DNA from 4 places in the Lysinibacillus sp. A1 genome. Region 4 is predicted to be linked to each of the others. Evidence: riboswitches for the same ligand, from Rfam matches in the RefSeq annotation. Region 4 holds a riboswitch; each other region holds the start of a gene.

Region 1 (5,478 bases), on a different contig from region 4:
CTGTGGCGTTGTTTTTATTTTAATGAATCATATAATCGTAGGCATTTTTTGCAAGGAGCGTCATCGTCACAATGATAAAAAGCGTACGGACAAAGCCACTTCCTTTTTGAATGGCCATGCGAGAGCCAAGCATAGCCCCACCAATTTGAGCAACCCCCATGACTAAACCATATACATAATGGATTTGACCTAAGTAAGCAAACATACAAACACCTGCCACATTACTCGCCAAATTTAAAAATTTCGCATTTCCTGCAGCCTTTAAAAAATCAAAGCCAACAAGCAAGAAGCTAAAGATTAAAAAAGAGCCCGTTCCAGGACCAAGAAACCCGTCATAAAACCCAATCGCAAATAAAAGTATCATAAATAAAAATAAGTGCGTTTTAGATAGATTTTTAACGGTTGAGACAGCGCCCCAATTCTTTTTAAAGATCGTATATACCCCAACAGCCGCCAGCATGAAAAGCATTAATGGTTTTAATAGGGCTGGGTTAATTAAATGAACAGTCCATGCACCACATAATGATCCAATGAAGGCGAGAGGGAAATATTTCAGGACAGATCGAATTTCAAGCTGACCAGAACGGTAAAAGGAAATGGTCGATGTGAGTGAGCCCATCGCGCCAGCTAATTTATTGGTTGCTACTGCAGCAGCGGGATTTAAGCCAACAAACAATAAGGCTGGTAAGGAAATTAAACCACCACCTCCAACGACAGAATCGATAAATGCTGCTAAAAATCCAAAGGAAATTAATAGTATTAAAATATGTACATCCACATCAAAGACCATGCTTACACCTCTTCTTAATTAGTTACTACTGAAATAGTAACTAATTTATTCAGTGCTGTAAAGCCTAATTTTTTCATTGGCAAATGTTCACAACAGTAGCCTATAATAAAAATATGGAGGGATGATATGAATGAATTAATCGCCCAATTAAAAGAACTGGGATTGACAGAATATGAGGCAAAGGCCTATACAGCACTCGTACAAAATAGTCATGTCAGTGCCTACCAAGTTAGCAAAAACTCTGGAATACCAAGAGCTAGAATCTATGACATATTAAATGGTCTTGTTGAAAAGGGATTCGTACTGAAAGAGGAAACGGCGGATCAAACGACGTATTCTTCTATTCCTGTCGAAATGTTTTTGCAGCAAATTCAACAGCGCTGGCAATCAAATTTTACGTCGATTAGTGATCAATTAGAAAAATTAGAAACGAAAGAACAGGAAGCGGAACCTAAAGTGTTAATGCTAAAAGGGAAGCAGACAATCATCAATTATTGTCAAAACTTATTAAAAAAAGCAGAGACAAAAATTATCCTATCGATGTGGGAAGATATGTACGATGCCTTACGCGAGGATATCGAAGGGGTATCACAGCATGTGAAGGTGCATGGCATTACCTTATATGTCGGGGAACATCTGGCATCTATCGATCAGCACAGAGCCACACACTATACGAGAAAGACTTCTACACCCCACTGGTTTATTTTATCGGTTGATGGACAAGAAATGATTTATGGTCACTCGCCGTCGAATCAAGAAACCGCTTTTATAACGAATGATCCAGTGCATATATATTTATTAGAGGATTATGTTTGGCATGATGTTCTTATCAATCGACTAGTGAAGCGTGATGATAAAGAGCTTGAGGACTGGATTGCTAAAGAGCGTAAAGCATTTTTTTTAGAGTAGCTATAAGGGAAGGGGAGCATCTTGAAAAAATGGATGTTGCCAGTATTGTTTTATGTCTTATGGATGGGCGGATGTGATTCTGCACCGCCGCTGCCAGTTCCACCTAAGATTCAGGAGCTAACCATCGTTCCTGACCATATCCAACAGCATATTATAGCTAAAGACAGAATTCAGTTATTGTATGAAGATGACGTGACGTACTATCTTGTCATGTTTTCGAAAGGAAATGTGCTAGCAAGTGTGGCAGCAAATGAAGATCGGTTAGTCATTCATTTCAAGGAAGGAAGCGAGCAAAAGAAAGAAGCTCAACCGTATGTCTATGCTATCAACAAAAGCCCAGAGTTGACAATTATTGAACTATATATTAACGGAAAAAGCATGCCGATAGATCGCATGACTAGGATGTAATAAAAAACCGAAATCCCTAAAAAAAGAGATTTCGGTTTTTGTTGATATTAATAAAATACTTTATCTACATTGTATTTGGAGCGGAACGTATTAATCGCATACGTTTCATAAATTTCACGTTCCATAGGATCTTCTACTTCATAGACTTCAATTTTGAAGACCTCGTCACGATAGTTTTTCATCGGAGATACATTGTCTTCAAAATGTTTTTTAATGCGTTGGCGAATTTTACGTGCTTTACCGACAAATAATAGCTCATTCTTTTCATTATAAAATAAGAAAATGCCGCCTTTATCACGTGTGATCTTGTGGAAGTCGATGAAACCAAAGTATGGTGTAATTGGGACATCACCTGGTTTTACATCTTGTTCGCGTTGGCGAATGACTACATCTGGTTTTGGAAATTCAATATTAATCAAAGTATTCACGTTCCTCTCTATTACTAAAGATATATGGTAACATAATAGCGGCATGTTTACCATAAAATTTCATGTAGAATAACCATATACAGCAAGCTTAGTGTTTATCAAATGATGGGAGAACATGCATAGGAATAACAAAATATTCTATGAATTATTGATATTCTAACTAGTCCATGTTACAATTCAAGATAATTAAATAATCTTATCAAGAGAAGCAGAGGGATTTGGCCCGATGACGCTTCAGCAACCTCTAACAAATGTTAGAAAGGTGCTAATTCCAGCAAAGGTTTTTCCTTTGAGAGATAAGAGTGAACGTGAAAAAAATCCTTCTCATTCTATCTCATATGGAATGTGGAGGATTTTTTAATTTTTTCGAAAAAGGAGCAAAAAAAGAGAGGGGAACGCAAGATGCCAATTAATATTCCGAAAAATTTACCTGCTGGAGAACATTTACGTGAGGAAAAAATCTTCGTGATGGAAGAGGACCGTGCGAGAACACAGCAAATACGTCCATTAAATATATTAATCTTAAATTTGATGCCCGAAAAAGAAAAAACGGAGCTACAATTACTACGATTACTAGGAAATACGCCATTACAGGTGAATATTACTTTTTTAAACACGGCTACTCATGAATCTAAAAATGTCAGTAAATCTCATTTGCAATTATTCTACACAACGTTTAACCAAATTCGTCATCGACGCTATGATGGTATGATTATTACGGGTGCGCCTGTAGAAAAAATGCCGTTTGAAGAGGTTAACTATTGGCAGGAAATTGCTGAAATTATGGATTGGTCTAAAAAGAATGTGACATCCGTGCTACATATATGTTGGGGGGCACAGGCTGCGCTATATCATCATTATGGGATTGGAAAGGTCGAGCTTTCTGCTAAATGCTCCGGGGTTTATTCTCATGTGATTACTGATTTAACAGTAGATTTAGTACGAGGCTTTAGTGATTTATTTACTGCCCCTCATTCTCGCTATACATCTGTCTCGATTGACGAGGTTCGCAATCATCAAGAGTTACGCTTATTATCCTATTCAGAGGATGCGGGTGTGTTTATCGTGCAATCTAAAGATAATAAAAACATTATGATTACTGGACATTTAGAATATGATGCGACAACATTAGCCGATGAATACAGTCGCGATGTTGCCAAGGGTATCCATATAGACGTTCCAGTAAACTACTTCCCAAATGATGATCCAGCAAAGGCACCGATGAATACATGGCGTGCCCATACGCATTTATTGTTCTCCAACTGGTTGAACTACTACGTATACCAAGAGACACCATATGAATGGGACTTTGTAGACGAAATTGAATATCATATTTAAATAACACTGAAAAAGTCTAATTTCTTCACTAAGCAGCTGAAGGAATTAGACTTTGTTATTCTAGATTTTTCTTATCAGAACTCGTTTTATCCGGAGTCGCCTGATCGTCCTGTTTGGATGTAGCGTTGCCAGCTTCAGACTGAATCACTTGGCTGGAATTCGACGTAGCAGATTTATCTTGATTGTCTTGAGTAGAAACTGGATTATCTGTTTTTTCTTGATTATCCTGATTGTCTTGAGTGCTATCTGTATTAGCATCGTTAGTCTGAATATCCTGATTGGAATTCATAGTAGCAGGTTTCGTCTGAATATCCTGATTGGAATCCATAGTAGCGGGTTTCGTCTGAATATCCTGATTGGAATTCATATTATTAGGTTTCGCCTGATTCTCCTGATGGGAATCCGTATTATCAGGTTTCGTCTGATTCACTTGATTAGAAACCGCATTACTCGCATCAGTCATTTGCCCCTCATTAGAATCCGCATGACCCATTTCAGTTGAATTACCTAGTGATTTTCGGTTACGAATAACAGCTACAATGAGGAGAAGTATGGGTAATAATATGGTGCAAACAAATGCATAAATTGGCCAAATCTCATCATTATAAATGTTGGAATGGACGATGTCTGGGTGAACAATTTGCGAAAGTCCGACCATAATAATACCCATTGGTAGGATTAGTGGGCGGTGATCCTTCAATTTCATAATTTGTGCAATTCCAACAACAGTTGTATAGAAGTACATAAACGTTCGAATAAAAATGGATACAATCCACATAAAAGCCATGATTATTTCAATGCGCTGTAAAAAATTTCCGATAGAGATTCTTTGTGCTAGGGCATAGCTAGGGAAAGTTCGCGAAGCCGTGTTGGCTGGCCCTAATACTAAAATGGATAGAGTAATTAATGTTACTAGTACAAATCCACCGAGAAGCATGCCTATGTAAAATCCTTTTTTTGAGGATTGCTGGACATTGACACTCGCAGGGTAAATCATTAATAACATAACTAACGAAAAAGAAAAGACACTTATAAAGCGGATGATACTATATAAGATGGATGTTTTGGATGCTTCCATAATCGGTTGTATATATTCAAACTTAATTTGTGGGGTGATACTGACAACAAAGAAAATAAAAATTAAGACAAACATAGGGAAAAGTATTTCTGCTGAACGAGCAAAGTTTTCTATCCCTAAATAGGTAGCATACATAATTATAATAATAAACAACAAGGCAAATGCCATAGTAGGCGTCTCCGGCATTACCTCTGTTTTCATAAAAGCACCAATAAAATACAGTAATTCTCCTCCCGCAAATAGGGTAAGAGAAAGGAAGCACACCACTGTGATTTTTCCAAAAAAGCGCCCGAGTAGTTTTTCATTTGCTTCAATAAAATTCAGTGTCGGTGTTTGGTCGCCTAACGTCACAAATAATTTCACAACAAGCAAACTAATGACAACACCAATACTTGCAGCAATCCACGCATCTTGCTTACTAGAGCTTGCAATACTTGAAGGGATGATTAAGATGGCAGTACCGATAGAAAGGAGGAATGTGATAATTGTAAATTGTCTTGAACTAATTACTTCTTTTTCCATATAAT
Region 2 (5,478 bases), on a different contig from region 4:
AAGTAACAATATTTAAGTAAGAACCCTATTATTTGGAAGGTGTCAAAACTATTTTATTATATATCCAATCCGTCTAAGAGCATTATTGATAAAATCTCGAATATACATAAAAATCTCTTCACGCTCTACTTCATGAAATAAATTATGATAACAATTTGCCCATTCTTTAAATTGAAACTCGGTAAGCTCTTGTTGATGAAGCCAATTGCGCATTTGTCGAGTTTCCGTTATTTTATCTTTTTCAGCTGTCATAATTAACATAGGCATATTAGGAAATTCATGCTTAGGTAGCATAACTAAATTTTTCATCATCTGTTGAAGCTCCCGATACCATTTTACTGAAACAACAGACATAAATGGGATATCATCCTTCATTTCCTCTCTCCCCTCAACACTGCGCGTTAATGTCTCAAATGTCACCTCATGCGTCAATTTAACATTTGCTGTTAAAGCACTCAAACTCGTTAAAGCATTTGATAATTTACCTGGTAAAAGCTTCAAATGTAGCCAGGGTGATGTCAAAATAATACCAGCACATTCATACTTTTTCTTTTGCATGGTATGAAGAACTAAAGTAGCGCCTAGTCCATGCCCAATTACAAAGGTTGGTAAATTATATGAAAAGGCATTCTCAATGAGATTTCTTGTATATTTATTGTACAATTTGAAGTCCTCATCATGGACACGCGCAAATCTTGCATTGATGCCATGATTCGGTAGATCCCCCATGACTATGTGGAAGCCTTCCATTCTTAATTTTTCTATAAGCCATGCATACCAACGGTGGTTTTCATAAGCACCATGAAGAATAGCAATCACAGCCTTTGCTTGTCCATCAGCTTCCCATTTCCACATTCACATAGTCCTCCTAAAAAATAATTACAATTTGATTATATCGAAATAACAGCACATTTTAATTTTATATTTCCTTAAAGTTGCGTATTTGATACGATAATACTATATCTACAGAAAGAAAAGAGGCGATTCTCATGATTTATCCATTTAAAGATAAAACACCAAAGATCGATCCATCTGTTTTTATTGCCGATTACGCAACTGTTACTGGAGACGTAACAATTGGAGCTGAAACAACTATTTGGTTTAATACCGTAATTCGTGGCGATGTTTCACCAACCATTATTGGTGAACGGGTAAGTATCCAAGATCTTTGCTGCTTACATCAAAGTCCTAGGTTTCCACTCATTATTGAAGATGAGGTCACAGTAGGACACCAAGTAACTTTACATAGCTGTACCATTCGAAAAAATGCCTTAATCGGTATGGGCTCCATTATTTTAGACGGAGCAGAGATTGGAGAGGGTGCATTTATTGGAGCCGGAAGTCTCGTGCCTCCTGGTAAAGTCATACCTCCAAATAGCTTAGCATTAGGTCGTCCAGCGAAAGTTGTCCGAGAATTAAACGCTGAGGATAAAAAGGATATGGAGCGTATCGTACGTGAATACGTAGAAAAAGGTCAGTATTATAAATCTCTACAAAAATAAAAGCTTATAAAGAATTTATTCATTATAAAAAATCCCTCGCTTTCCATGACCATTGTTCAAGGATACAGGCGAGGCATTTTTGCAAAAAAACAAAAGGGGCAGAAAAGCCCCTTTTGTTCATCATACATTAGAATAATTTTCTAACGACTTCAGCACTTTAGCACAATAGTTTACAGACGTGCTTTTACGCGTAATGCGTCAGCTTTATCAGTTTGTTCCCATGGTACATTTAAATCGGTACGACCGAAGTGACCATAGGCTGCAGTTTGTTTATAAATTGGACGACGAAGATCTAGCATCTTAATAATACCTGCTGGGCGTAAATCAAATAGCTCACGAACCCATTCTACGATTTCGCTTTCCTTCACTTTTCCTGTACCAAATGTATCAACCGCAATGGAAACAGGCTGTGCAACGCCTATTGCATACGCCAGTTGTACTTCCGCGCGTTCTGCTAAACCAGCTGCTACAATATTTTTAGCTACATAACGTGCCGCATAGGCAGCTGAACGGTCAACTTTTGTGGCATCCTTACCTGAGAACGCACCGCCACCATGTCGTGCATAACCACCGTATGTATCAACAATGATCTTACGGCCCGTTAAACCAGCATCTCCTTTTGGCCCACCAATGACGAAACGGCCAGTTGGATTGATAAAGTATTTTGTGTTTGAATCTAATAATTCGCTTGGCACAACAGGAGCAATCACGAATTGTTTTAGATCAGCCTGAATTTGTTCAAGTGTTGCTTCTTCATCATGCTGTGTTGAAATAACAATTGTATCGACACGCACAGGTACGTTATTGTCATCATACTCAATTGTTACTTGTGTTTTACCATCTGGACGTAAATAAGCTAGCTCACCAGATTTACGAACTTCCGTTAAACGACGTGCTAACTTATGAGCTAAGCTAATTGGTAATGGCATTAACTCAGGTGTTTCATTACATGCATAGCCAAACATTAAGCCTTGGTCCCCTGCACCAATCGCTTCAATATCTGCATCTGTCATAGAACCTTCACGTGCTTCTAAAGCTTGGTCAACACCTTGAGCAATATCTGGAGATTGCTCACCAATTGCTACAAGTACCGCTAAGTTTTCAGCATCAAAGCCATATTTTCCACGTGTATATCCGATTTCCGCTACCGTATCACGTACAATACCTTTGATATCTACATAAGTAGAAGTAGTAATTTCTCCCGCTACTAATACTAATCCTGTTGTTACAGTTGTTTCACACGCTACACGTGCATTTGGATCTTCTGCTAAAATAGCATCTAAAATGGCATCCGAAATCTGGTCACAAATTTTATCTGGATGTCCTTCTGTTACACTTTCTGATGTAAACAGTCGACGGTTTGTCATTTAGTTTTCCTCCTATTACTCTTACAAATAGTATTTGAATACGGTACTCATTACCCATGTCAAGTCCGCTCCTAAGGATTGAACTCTCAAGCCGCTGTTGTTGTCATTTCACTTTACGTGAAAAAATAACTGCTACTTTTAACACGAGGATTTCGAAAGATCCGTCATTATAATAAGGAAAGAACTACATATACTTACCTTTACATTGATTTTTAACAATAAAAAAATCCTTTACTCACGTTACTATACATGAGGAAAGGAATAATGACTTCGCTACCTTTCACTCTTATCGTTCAAGGGATTTTCCCTTGCATCAGGTTGGCACCAACGCATGACGTGAAATAGTTCATGCAGGTTGCCGGGTTTCACAGGGCCTGACCCTCCACCAGCTCGGGATAAGAGTATCCGTTCAATTTTCATGTTACTGAAAAGGTCGAACATTGTCAAATATTTTCTTATGTATTACTGTATAGAAAGGAAGGAACAAATAATCATCATAAAACTTTTCATTCTTGGGTGATGATGTAAATAGAAGAAAATTAATCCCTACAACATACCTAGCATCTTGTGGTAACATATGTGTGGCTCAAATTTTAGACAATTTACTGTAGCATTGAATGTTTTCTACTCGAAAAACATTATTTTTTGTCAGTTTATTGAAAAGTAATAAAAACTCTAAAATAATTTCTTAATTAGTATAGATTATTTAACCAATTGTGTTATACTATTTTTGAAATTAAGAAAAAATCCCTCTAAATCAAGGGAATACTATAAAAAAGGATGGTATTTAATCGATGAATTCAGTAGAAATTGCAAACGAACTGAAGGAATTATTAAGCGGCGGTAACATTAACGTTCAACTTTCAGTACCACAATTAGCAGAAAAAGCTACTTCTCGTGGTGAGGCAATGTTAACAGTAGATGGCGCAGTTCGTGCAGAAACTGGCAAATACACTGGTCGTTCACCTAAAGATAAATATACAGTAGAAGAAGAAAGCACAAAAGATCAAATTGACTGGGGTAAGGTCAATCAACCAATTTCCTCTGAAGTGTTCGATAACCTGTATGTAAAAGTAATAAAATATTTAAAAGAACAAGATGAATTATTTGTATTCAAAGGCTTTGCTGGTGCTGACAAAGATTCACAATTAAGCATCCAAGTTATTAATGAATACGCTTGGCACAACCTTTTCGCTCATCAATTATTTATCCGTCCAACTAAAGACGAATTAGCTTCGCATGTTGCAGACTTCACTGTCATCTCAGCTCCTAACTTTAAAGCAGATCCTGCGGTTGACGGTACTGCTTCTGAAACATTCATCATTGTATCACTTGAAAAGAAAATTATCTTAATTGGTGGTACTGAATATGCTGGTGAAATGAAAAAATCTATCTTCGGTATTATGAATTACTTACTACCACAACAAGGTATCCTTTCTATGCACTGTTCAGCAAACGTTGGTGAAGCTGGCGATGTAGCATTATTCTTCGGTCTATCTGGTACTGGTAAAACAACATTATCCGCTGATCCAGACCGTAAGCTTATCGGTGACGATGAACACGGCTGGTCTGATAATGGTGTATTCAATATTGAGGGTGGTTGCTATGCAAAAACGATCAACCTTTCTGCTGAGAAAGAACCAGAAATCTACAATGCAATCCGCTTCGGCTCTGTTTTAGAAAACGTAGCTGTTGATCCAGAAACTCGTATTTGTGATTATGATGATGGTTCATTAACAGAAAATACTCGTGTAGCTTATCCGATTCAATACATCGAAAACATTGTTGATCCTTCTGTAGCAGGTCATCCAAAAACAATCATCTTCCTAACAGCTGATGCGTTTGGCGTATTACCTCCTATCAGTAAATTAACAAAAGAGCAAGCTATGTATCACTTCTTAAGTGGTTTCACTTCAAAACTTGCTGGAACTGAACGTGGTGTAACAGAGCCAGAACCAGTATTCTCTACATGCTTCGGTTCTCCATTCCTTCCACTTCCTGCAACAGTTTATGCAGAAATGTTAGGTCAAAAAATTGACGAACATGGCGCACAAGTATTCCTAGTGAACACTGGTTGGACTGGTGGAGAATATGGTACTGGTAGCCGTATGAAACTTTCTTATACACGTACAATGGTACGCGCAGCTATCGATGGTAAATTAACAAATGTTGAAACGACACAAGATGCTGTATTTGGTTTACACATCCCAACAGCAGTTGAAGGTGTACCTTCACAAGTGTTAAATCCTCGTGAAGCATGGGCAGATAAAGCTGCATACGATGCAAAAGCTGCTGAACTTGCAGGCTTATTCAACGAAAACTTCAAGAAATTTGCAAACGTTTCTGAAGCCATCACTACACTTGGTGGCCCATTAAAATAACAACTAGAACAAGAAAAGGGAACGAGATAATTCGTTCTCTTTTTCTTTCCCATAAAACATAAATGAAGCTAATATAGGGAGATACATATGAAAAGAAAATACAAATTACTAGTAGCAATCATTACTATATTATTGGCATTATTTACTGGTGCTGGTTTTTTTGCAGGCAACTACTTTTATAATCTGGCATTAAATCCGAATACTGATAAATCAGCTGTTCTAGATGCC
Region 3 (5,478 bases), on a different contig from region 4:
TGTGGTCCAACTTTTGCTACAATTTTCCCATTAGCTAGTTTTTCCACTTCAGCTACATGACGGTAACGTAAACCCTTTTCACATGCCTCATGGACCTGCGAAGCTGAAATACTATCTATGCCGATAACTTCTACATCCGCCCAATCAGGTTGTTCTCCAAATGCTAGGGCGCTTAAAATCATTAACTTTTTAAAGGCATCCTGACCAGAAACATCATTATACGAATCTGCCTCAGCGTAGCCTAAACTTTGCGCTTCTTTTAAAGCTGTATCAAATGACCAGCCCTCTGCTCGCATTTTAGTTAAAATATAATTACAAGTACCATTTAAAACACCTTGTATACGACTAACATCATTAACAAGTAATATATTTTTCATCGTTTTAATAACAGGTACTCCTCCAGCAGTTGTCGCCTCAAAGCCTACAAAGACACCATTTGCTTTTGCAAGTTCTTGTAACTCTAATCCACGCTTTGCAAACATGACTTTGTTGGCAGTAATAACATGACATTTATGCTCTACCGCTCTCTTTAAATAGCTATATGCAGGCTCTTCATTCACAATGGCTTCAAATATTACTTGCATGCCTGGTTCTGCCAATACATCATCCATGCTTGTAGTCATCAAATGTGCTGTGCCTGGTACACGTTCTCGGCTAGCATCTGTTACTAAAATTTTAGCTACTTCCAATTCAATGCCTAATTTATTTTTAAGATCTTCCCGCTTTTCATTTAATATATGATAGATTCCTTGACCTACCGTTCCAAATCCTAAAATCGCTGCCTTTATAGTTGCCATTCTTATTATTCCCTCCAACTTACATTCCGCAGTTTCATCAAGCCAAACTCTCCGTGGGGTTGTGCCAAATCATTTGACACCAACCGCAGGCCTTAGCCAACCCTTAATTTTGGATAAATTTTGATATTCAGTACATGTTAGAACATATACAAATTCAAATAATTCGAAATTTAACTTAAAGAAAATTGTAACGCATATATATACTTTACACAAGAAAAATCTTTCTAGGAAGGACATTTGTTTTCCCTAGACGTGCAAAAGAAATCGGTTTCATTCCTTTTACTATACGTTTTTTTAGTTTATCCATAAGATTTGAACAAATATTGACTCTTTACTCTCAAATTATGATGTCTTTCTTCTATTATATATATGTATGTTCAGACACCCATAAACCAGCTAAATAATTAAACTACTATAAAAAAGGCTCATTCCCTGTAGCAGCAGAGAATGAGCCTAAATATATGAGGGATTATTTAGCTCGCTTTTGAAAGCAATTGAAAACGATATTGTGTTAAAGCTTGTTGAACAATACTAATTTCTTCTTCTGTAAAATTTGGTATTGCATACGTACGTTCCACTAATTGAAATGTACCATACTTCAAATAAAATTCTGTTGCTGGAAGCTGGATGTGGCTCACACCATACTTCTCATATGCCTCATAAACTTCCTTAATCGTATAGCCAATATCATCTGTGCAAACCTGTTCTTGATACGCTGAATGACCGAAAATTTGCTGCCATTTACATTCCACTAATGTAAGGATGTGTTGAATGGATTGATTGTTAACAAATACATGACCTTCATTTAGTTCATAAATTAGATAAGATGCAATGTTTTGCGCACTATAGAGATTACCCATTTTAAACACTCCTTTATCATCAGTTTTTTTGAAGAGTAGCCACTGGCTATGTAACTACTCTCCTATCTATTCAAAAGTGGGGGGATCACTTATGAAAACATTTACCTTTTCAACGAGGTTTTTCCGTACATTTAACTTAATTCCAAGTATATAACAAGGTTTTAACAAAGTCAATAATACATATAAAATTACTCGGTATTGTTTTTAAAAAGGTTCTGATAATTACCGGATGAGGTAATTGGTTAATGTAGCAACGTTTGACGTATACCAAATGAGGCTATTCGAATGAGAAAATACGTAAACGCTACAACATTCGCCTGTCATTCTATATTAAGCTTCTACTGTTTGCTCAGTTGTTGCTGTTGCCTGAGTAATAGCCTGCTCTAAATCTGCAATGATGTCCTCCACTGCCTCTAAACCGATTGATAAGCGAATGAGCGATTCGGTTACGCCAGCTTGAATTAGTTCATCTGCTGATAATTGTTGGTGTGTAGTAGATGCTGGATGGATAATTAGCGACTTGGCATCCCCTACATTTGCTACATGTGAAAACAGCTTTACATGATCAATAAGCTTTCGTCCTGCTTCACGTCCACCTTTAATGCCAAATGTAAGCACTGAACCGAAGCCATTTTTTAAATACTTTTTCGCCAACTCATGTGTTGGAAAATCTTCTAGGCCATTATAATTTACATACTCCACAGATGGGTGGTTACGTAAATATTCTGCCACAGCTAAAGCATTTTCATTGTGTTTAGGGATACGCAAATGAAGCGTCTCTAAACCTTGTAAAAGATTGAAAGCTGCATCTGCACTTAATGTAGGTCCAAAATCACGTAACAACTGTACACGCAGCTTTGTAGCAAAGGCTGCAGAAGCTGTATCGATTCCATAGCGTAAACCATGGTAAGAAGCATCCGGCTCTGTAAAGCCTGGGAATCGCCCACTAGTCCAATCAAACTTACCAGCGTCTACAACAACACCACCTAGAGTTGTCCCATGGCCACCTATCCATTTCGTTGCTGAGTGAACTACCACATCTGCACCGTAGTCAATTGGTGTAGACCCATAAGGAGAAGCAAATGTACTGTCGATAATTAATGGTAAGCTGTTGTCATGTGCAATCTTAGCTACAGCTTCAATATCTAAAACCTTTAAGCTTGGATTACCGTAAACTTCTGCGAAGACAGCTTTTGTTTTATCAGTAATGGCAGTCTTAAAATTCTCTGGGTTTGTTTCATCTACAAAAATCGTTTTAATGCCATAGTTTGGTAATGTATTCGCGAATAAATTATACGTACCACCATATAAAGAACTAGCTGCTACAATTTCATCTCCTGCCCCAGCTAGATTTAAAATAGAAAATGCAATAGCTGCTGCACCAGATGAAAGTGCTACTGCTGCCGTTCCACCTTCTAATAAAGCCACACGCTTTTCAAAAACATCCACTGTCGGATTCGTAATTCGCGTGTAAATGTTCCCCGCTTCCTCTAAGGCAAAAAGACGTTGCGCATGAGCAGTGTCTTTAAAAACGAAAGCAGTTGAACGGTAAACAGGAACAGTTCTAGAACCCGTCACAGGGTCTGGCTCTTGACCGCCATGTAACAGCAGTGTTTCTGGTTTAAAATTTGTCATTGTGTACCTCCATTTGGTTATTTTTTTTACGATGGTACCGGAGATGAGGAGGATTTTTCTGTAGAAAACAAAAACCCTCTTCAGCTAAGAAGAGGGTTGCGGTTGCAAGTTTTCCTCCCCTTATCTGCCAGATCCAAGTAAGAATCTGTAGGAATTAGCACCTTAGTAAGTTCATCACCTACTGGTTGCCGGGCATCATAGGGCCTATCCCTCCGCCGCTCTTGATAAGAGTATGAGATTCAATTTCCATCGTTGTTACAAAGTATAAGCATAGAGTTTTTTTCTGTCAACATCTAAATTTTATTTTTTCCGAAACTTCTGTCTGCTCTTTTACGTAGTAAGAACGCATACACTATTTTAGAAAAAAATTTGAAAGGAGTATTTTTATGGTAAAAGCCGTGATCTGTTTTCTAGTTGTTGGCTATTTGATTGGCTGTATTCACGGCTCTAAGGTGGCACAATTTTTATCCGGGGTTGATTTAAAAAAAGCTGGCCATGGCAATGCTGGTGCCTCTAATGCTACGCTTTCACTCGGCTGGAAATATGGCGTTTTAGTAGCTCTTATCGATATTGGCAAAGGCGTCGTAGCCATTGTCGGTGCACATTTTTATTTAACAGATGTAACACATTTAACAGCAGAACAAACATGGCTCCTCACCTACTTGATAGCTGCAGGGGTTATTTTGGGGCATAATTTCCCTTTTTATATGGGCTTCAATGGTGGAAAAGGGACTGCCTCTATCATTGGAATTTTACTTGCGGTTGATTGGAAGATTGGTTTATTTGCACTTATTCTATTTGTTATTTTATCTTTTGCAACGAACTATTTAATTGTTGGGGTATTAGAATTTTACCTCGTTTTTTGTACCGCTACTTACTTATGGATTCCTGGGCTTGGCCCGACCATTATTGCCATTCTACTTTTTGCTATTGCTATTATTTTGCACATTGAAAATATTCAACGTTTAATCAATGGAACCGAGCCTAAAGTTACTTCTGCCTTCAAGAAAAAGAAATAATATTTTTAGGAGATATTTGTATATTTTATGACCACAAATTATCTCTTTAATTACTATTAAAGCTGTAAAACAGACATATTCCGCTTCTTTTCATTCTATACAATAAACGGACGAATTCTTATCTTAAAAAAACATTATACTGACCGATGTTATGGATAATAACCGTCATTTTACGTAGACGTAGAAGGGATGAGAAAATATGTCTTCATCTAAACAAACAACAACGAAGCGTAATTTAAAGCCTTTATGGATTGGGTTGGCTTTTGCTTTATTAATTATCATTATTTTTTTACCTAATAACGGTGATCTACCTGTAGCTGGACAGCGCGCTTTAGCCATTTTAGCTTTCGCGGTTATCCTGTGGGTAACAGAGGCTGTTTCATATCCTGTTAGCTCTGCAATGATTATTGCACTCGTCACAGTTTTACTAGGACTTGCACCATCTAAGGATGATCCAACAACACAACTAGGTACTGCTAGCGCCTTAAAACTATCATTAAGTGGTTTTAGTAACTCTGCCGTGGCCCTAGTAGCAGCAGCTCTTTTTCTAGCGGCAGCCATGCAAATTACCAATTTGCATAAACGACTTGCTCTTTGGATTCTTTCGCTTGTAGGAACAAAAACAAAAGCCATTGTTTTCGGTGCTATATTAGTTTCAATTGCCCTTGCATTTTTTGTTCCTTCAGCTACTGCACGTGCTGGCGCAGTGGTCCCTATTCTTCTTGGCATGGTCGCAGCATTCGGTTTACCACGTGATAGTCGACTTGCTGCTTTACTTGTTATTACTTCTGTACAAGCCGTCTCCATTTGGAATATCGGTATTAAAACTGCGGCAGCACAAAATATGGTTGCTTTGAATTTCATCCAAGAGCAATTTAATGTGAATATATCATGGGGTGCTTGGTTACTTTATGCTGCTCCATTCTCGATTATTATGTCAGTAGCCTTATTTTTCATTATGATTACGCTTATTAAGCCTGAGACGAGCAATATTGATGGTGGTAAAGAAGTCATCAAGAAACAGTTGGCTGAGCTTGGGCCGTTAAAAGCACCTGAGATTCGATTGATCGTTACATCATTAGTTTTACTATTTTTCTGGGCAACGGAAGGCAAGCTCCATCCATTTGATACAACGACGGTTACAATTATCGCTATTGCTGTACTACT
Region 4 (5,478 bases):
GCAGCGGTAATGCCAAGCTTACTCTTTGGTGTCGCCAATCTAAAGTCACAAGCATTGGCTAACTCTAAGCCGCCCCCAATCGCTAAACCCTGAATCATGGCAATCGTAGGATGCGGGAATTTATAGAGGGCATCAATGGCCTTTAAAGCTAGATCATTATAGGCTTTAGCATTATCCGCAGCATAACGAATATCTAAAAACTCACTAATATCAGCACCCGAGGAAAAGGCGACTTCATTGACACCACGCACAATTAATAGCTTGATAGACGTCTCTGTACGTAACTGTTCTAGCTCGTCTATGATGGCTTGGAACATTGCTCTCGATAAAGAATTTCGTTTGTCAGGACGGTTTAACACTAGCGTTGCGATATAGCCGTTTTTCTCTACATAAATCTCAGTTGACATGGATATCCTCCTCCTAGTCTTTCTTCAATTTGGCTGAAATGCGGTTACCTATGGATTGTATGCTTTGTACAAGGATGATTAAAATAAACACAGTTGCATACATGACATCTACCTCATAGCGTAAATGACCATAACGGTAAGCTAGGTCTCCTAAACCGCCAGCACCAACCATTCCCGCCATTGCAGTTGCACCAATCAATCCAATTGTAGCGATTGTTAAGCCTAAAATAATGGATGGGCGTGCTTCGCGTAATAATACATGCCAAATGATATGCCGACGTTTAATACCCATAGCTGTGTAGGCTTCGACAACGCCCGAATCAACTTCTAAAAGCGCTGACTCCATCAGTCGTGCAATATAAGGAGCCGTATAAACTACAAGCGGAACAATAACGCCTTTAACGCCAATCGTTGTACCGACGATAACCTTTGTAAAAGGTAAAATGAAGAATAGTAAGATGATGAATGGCACTGAGCGGATTATATTAATGACTAGATTAAAAAATTGATAGAAAAATTTATTTTCGAAGGATTGACCAGGTCGTGTTAAAACTATTAAAAGCCCTAAAGGTATACCAATTAGAATGGAAAAGAATAATGAAATTCCGACCATTTGAAATGTTTCGATAATTGCTTTGCCAATAACCTCTGACCAATCATTAAAGAAATTACTCATGGATCTCTCCTCCTAACTCTTCCACAGTAACGCCATTCTCTGCAAAATAGGTTAGCGCCTTTTGAACAATGTTGGGCTCTCCGTTTAAATGCACCACAATATTACCAACAATGCCGTTTTTTAATTCAATAATATTGGCTGTTAAAATGTTTGGTTGTACATCATATACTTTGGTGACTTCAGCCAATAATGGCTTACCAGTACTTTCTCCAAGAAATGTTAAACGAATGACGCTACCAGAAACATTTAACTGCTCAATAAGAGAAGGAGTTAAGTTACGTTGTGAAATGGTACTTAAGAACTTTCTTGTAGTAGGGTGTTGTGGTTTTGCAAAGAGCTCGATAGCCGTACCAAATTCAACTACTTTCCCTGCTTCTAGAACAGATACCTCATCACAAATTTTCTGAATGACATTCATTTCATGTGTAATCAGTAGGATTGTAATTCCTAATTCACGATTAATTTTTAACAATAGTTCAAGAATAGCCTCTGTAGTCTCAGGATCAAGCGCACTTGTTGCTTCATCACTAAGTAAAATTTCTGGCTCTTGCGCTAGAGCGCGTGCAATAGCGACACGTTGCTTTTGTCCACCTGAAAGCTGATTAGGGTAGCTATCTAGCTTTTCTGTTAAACCTACAATTTCCGCATATTTAGCCACACGATTTTTGACTTCTGTTTCGTTATAACCAAGTAGCTTTAAAGGAACTGCAATATTGTTATAAACTGTCGCTGTCTTTAAGAGATTAAAATGTTGAAAAATCATACCAATCTTTTGTCGTGTTTGACGTAAGTCATGAAGTGAAAGGGTAGTAATATCCACATTGTCTATCAAGACTTTGCCTGCTGAAGGACGCTCTAGTAAATTAACACAACGAATCAGCGTACTTTTACCGGCACCACTATACCCAATTACACCATGAATTTGCCCTTTTTTTACATGAAGATTGATTCCATCCACAGCTTTAATACTGCCTTTTTTTGTCTTATATTCTTTTGAAATATTTTGTAATTGAATCATCAGATTGATTGCTCCTTTCTTAACTTCTAAAAAGCAAGAATCTGCACGGTTTCCATAGTGGAAATATGGCAGATTCTTTAGCTTATCACACGTATTACCAGCTAGGGATTACAGAACCTTTGAATTCCTCTTCAATGAATTGGCGCACTTCATCAGATTGATAAGCCTCAATGAACTTTTTAATCGTTGGGTCGTTTTCATTTTCTGCACGAACGACAATGTAGTTCACATATGGAGAGTCAGTAGATTCTAAAAGAATAGAGTCCTCTTGCGGATTAATGCCAGCTTCCAGCGCAAAGTTAGTATTAATAGCAGCTACATCTACTTCACTAAGCTGCTTAGGAATTTGTGCAGCTTCTAATTCTATGAATTTTAAATTCTTTTTGTTTTCTTCCACGTCACGAACAGATGCTGTTAAGTCCGCTCCATCTTTTAATTTAATATAGCCTGCCTCTTGTAAAACAAAGAGAGCACGGGCTCCATTTGTTGGGTCATTCGGTAAGCCAAATGTTGCGCCTTCAGGAACGTCATCCAATGATTTATATTTTTCAGAGTAAATACCCATTGGATTTAAAATTGTTTTGCCAACCGGTACTAAATCTGTATCGTGATCTTTATTAAATGTATCGAGGAAAGGTTTATGCTGATAGCTGTTTGCGTCAAGATCTCCTTCTGCTAAGGATGTGTTTGGTAAAACATAATCAGAAAATGATTTTAGTTCTACTTCTAGACCTTTTTCCTTTGCAACTTTAGCAGCTACCTCTGCAATTTGCTCATGAGGTCCTGAAGTGACACCCACAACAATTTTATTTTCATCGATAGCTTCGCCTTTTCCTTTGCTATCTTCTTTAGAGCCACAGCCCGCTAGTGCTGCTACTAATGTAAGACTTGCTAAACCTACTAAAAATTTATTTTTCTTCTTCATGAAAACTACCTCCAAAAATTGTTTTATCGGTTTTTGAAAATAAAAAAAACTCTCTTACAAATTAAGAGAGGCTCATGAAAAAAAGTCCTCTCTTATCTATCAAACGAATTTCGTTTGCAGGATTTAGCACCTTCCTTCGTAAAAGGAGGTTGCCGAGCTTCATAGGGCCAGTCCCTCAGCTACTCTTGATAAGAGATTCATATTATATTTTTGTATTTCCGATAGAACTAATATAATTTATAGGGTATAGTAAGTCAATAAATATTTTTAAAATTTTTTATATTGTTATAATATTTTGTCGCGAAGGAGGGAGAAGATTGTCCGTAAGAGTTAATTATGGCATAGGTTCATTTGGTAAGGTGATTAGTGCTCGTCTTCTCATGGGGACAGACATCATTGAAGGAATTGAGGCACTTTGTGAAGAGAATAAAATTGATTCAGCAACCATTATTAGTTGTATTGGTAGTTTTCAAAAAAGTAGCTTTGTTTATTTAGTACCTGATGAAACTTCTCACATTAAAGTTCAATTTAGTGATGTGGTCGAGAAGGAGGGGCCACTCGAGTTTATCCAAGGTTCAGGAGTTGTTTGTAAGCGTGATGCACAATATGAAACGCATTTCCATGGTTCCATGAGTGATCAATGGGGAGTGGTTTCAGGCGGTCATTTTATAAAGGGTGGAAATATCGTCATAACAGCAGATATAGTGCTGGCAGAAGTTCAAGGCATTCAGCATATCCGTCAGTTGGATGATGAAACAGGTCACGTACAATTTTATCCATTAGAACAGGAGTTAGATCTTCCAAGGAAAATTGAAAAATAGTAAGTCCTGTAGCTAGTGAAAGCTACAGGACTCCATTTTGTTCCATGTTAAAATAATTTTAATTGCTCAATTCTATGCATGGCTTCTCGTAAACGTTCCTCGCTTACAAGTAAGCCAATACGCACATAGCCTTCTCCATATTGACCAAAGCCATTTCCTGCGGCTACCGCAATATCAGCTTTGTCGAGCAAAATATTGGCAAATTGTTCGCTAGTGAAACCTAATGGGACAGGGAGCCAGGCAAAGAAGGAGCCCCTTGGTGCCGTTACTTGCCAGCCAATTCTATGAGCTTCTTCGATTAGAACATTTCGACGACGCTCATAGGTAGCTCTTAGCTCATCTGCACATTCCTGCGAAGAGGTCAGTGCAATAGCTGCTGCGTGTTGAATAGCAGGGAATTGACTACAAAATAAATGATCTTGAATAAGATTAATCGCGGCAATCAAATCAGCATTACCTACAGCAAAGCCTATGCGCCAACCTGCCATATTATAAGTCTTTGATAATGTGTACATTTCGATTCCAACTTCTTTTGCACCATTTGCCTGTAAGAAACTAATAGGTTTATTGCCATCAAATCCAATTGCACCATAAGCAAAATCATGTGATACGATAATATTATGCTCCTTAGCAAAACGAATGGTTTCTTCAAAAAATTCAAGTGTAGCGGTACCACCCGTAGGATTATTTGGGTAATTTAAGTAAAGTAACTTGGCTTTTTCTTTAACTTCTTTAGGTAGGGCCTCATAATCAGGTAAGAAATTATTCTCAGCAAATAGTGGCATCACTTCAAAATTAACATCACCTAATACAACACCAGATAAGTAGTCTGGATAGCCCGGGTCGGGTAATAGCATCGTATCGCCTGGATTTAACACAGCCAAAGGTAGCTCAACAAGACCAATTTTTGTGCCACCAAGAATCGCTACTTCAGTATCAGGATCAATCTCCACATCATATTCTCGTTTATAAAAGTCGGCAGCCGCTTGACGTAATTCGGTGATACCACGAAAAGGCGAATATTTGTGGTTTTGAGGATTTTCAGCTGCTTCCTGCAATGCTTGAATGATATGAGTGGGCGTAGGTTGGTCGGGATTTCCTTGCCCGAGATTAATCACATCACGACCTTCTTCCAAGGCATTGTTTACTTTTTGGACAAGCGCCGCAAAAAATTGAGTGGGTAATTGCTGTAGTTTTTTAGAGAATTCCATGCATGATCACCTTTTTCAGAATATAATAATTATTATTGAAGAATATGAAGCAAATAGTAGTACTTTTTTTGTTAATTGTCTAGAGGAGGAATGAATATGAAAATCGGTTGTATTCAGTTAAACGTTGGCTTCGGCAAAGTAGAAGAAAATTTTACACGGGCAGAGGACAAGATTCGTGAAGCCGCAAAACTGGGGGCAGAAATTATTGTGCTTCCGGAAATGTGGAATACGGGCTACGCACTAGAGAAGCTACCAGAATTGGCAGATGTTAACGGTGAGCGTACAAAGGCATTTTTAGCTAACTTAGCGAAGGAACTTAGTGTACATATTGTCGGTGGCTCCGTTTCAATAAAAAAGGACGACAAGTTTTACAATACGATGTATACATTTGATAACAATGGATTACTTGTTGGGGAATAT

The links. A riboswitch is a leader RNA that binds a small molecule or an ion and turns the genes downstream of it on or off. The one in region 4 is predicted to bind S-adenosylmethionine.
Region 1: another riboswitch for S-adenosylmethionine. It lies ahead of metA (homoserine O-succinyltransferase); the one in region 4 lies ahead of PI85_RS14705 (MetQ/NlpA family ABC transporter substrate-binding protein).
Region 2: another riboswitch for S-adenosylmethionine. It lies ahead of metK (methionine adenosyltransferase); the one in region 4 lies ahead of PI85_RS14705 (MetQ/NlpA family ABC transporter substrate-binding protein).
Region 3: another riboswitch for S-adenosylmethionine. It lies ahead of PI85_RS05460 (O-acetylhomoserine aminocarboxypropyltransferase/cysteine synthase family protein); the one in region 4 lies ahead of PI85_RS14705 (MetQ/NlpA family ABC transporter substrate-binding protein).

What each region holds. Positions count from the first base shown of each region.
Region 1 covers NZ_JSZM01000041.1:40,478-45,955, forward strand. The annotation lists gene PI85_RS22440 (TSUP family transporter) at 20-790, opposite strand; gene PI85_RS22445 (TrmB family transcriptional regulator) at 917-1,699, shown strand; gene PI85_RS22450 (hypothetical protein) at 1,745-2,107, shown strand; gene PI85_RS22455 (nucleotide excision repair endonuclease) at 2,155-2,526, opposite strand; SAM riboswitch class I at 2,729-2,838, shown strand; gene metA (homoserine O-succinyltransferase) at 2,938-3,873, shown strand; gene PI85_RS22465 (endospore germination permease) at 3,929-5,473, opposite strand.
Region 2 covers NZ_JSZM01000001.1:35,532-41,009, reverse strand. The annotation lists gene PI85_RS00190 (alpha/beta hydrolase) at 49-855, opposite strand; gene PI85_RS00185 (gamma carbonic anhydrase family protein) at 990-1,502, shown strand; gene metK (methionine adenosyltransferase) at 1,673-2,869, opposite strand; SAM riboswitch class I at 3,153-3,271, opposite strand; gene pckA (phosphoenolpyruvate carboxykinase (ATP)) at 3,664-5,250, shown strand; gene PI85_RS00170 (alpha/beta hydrolase) at 5,338-5,478, shown strand, end outside.
Region 3 covers NZ_JSZM01000008.1:57,221-62,698, forward strand. The annotation lists gene PI85_RS05450 (homoserine dehydrogenase) at 1-797, opposite strand, end outside; gene PI85_RS05455 (hypothetical protein) at 1,271-1,657, opposite strand; gene PI85_RS05460 (O-acetylhomoserine aminocarboxypropyltransferase/cysteine synthase family protein) at 1,988-3,292, opposite strand; SAM riboswitch class I at 3,410-3,523, opposite strand; gene PI85_RS05465 (glycerol-3-phosphate acyltransferase) at 3,679-4,311, shown strand; gene PI85_RS05470 (DASS family sodium-coupled anion symporter) at 4,511-5,478, shown strand, end outside.
Region 4 covers NZ_JSZM01000017.1:17,959-23,436, forward strand. The annotation lists gene PI85_RS14690 (enoyl-CoA hydratase/isomerase family protein) at 1-407, opposite strand, end outside; gene PI85_RS14695 (methionine ABC transporter permease) at 421-1,083, opposite strand; gene PI85_RS14700 (methionine ABC transporter ATP-binding protein) at 1,076-2,101, opposite strand; gene PI85_RS14705 (MetQ/NlpA family ABC transporter substrate-binding protein) at 2,196-3,026, opposite strand; SAM riboswitch class I at 3,116-3,221, opposite strand; gene PI85_RS14710 (PPC domain-containing DNA-binding protein) at 3,344-3,847, shown strand; gene PI85_RS14715 (pyridoxal phosphate-dependent aminotransferase) at 3,895-5,058, opposite strand; gene PI85_RS14725 (carbon-nitrogen family hydrolase) at 5,155-5,478, shown strand, end outside.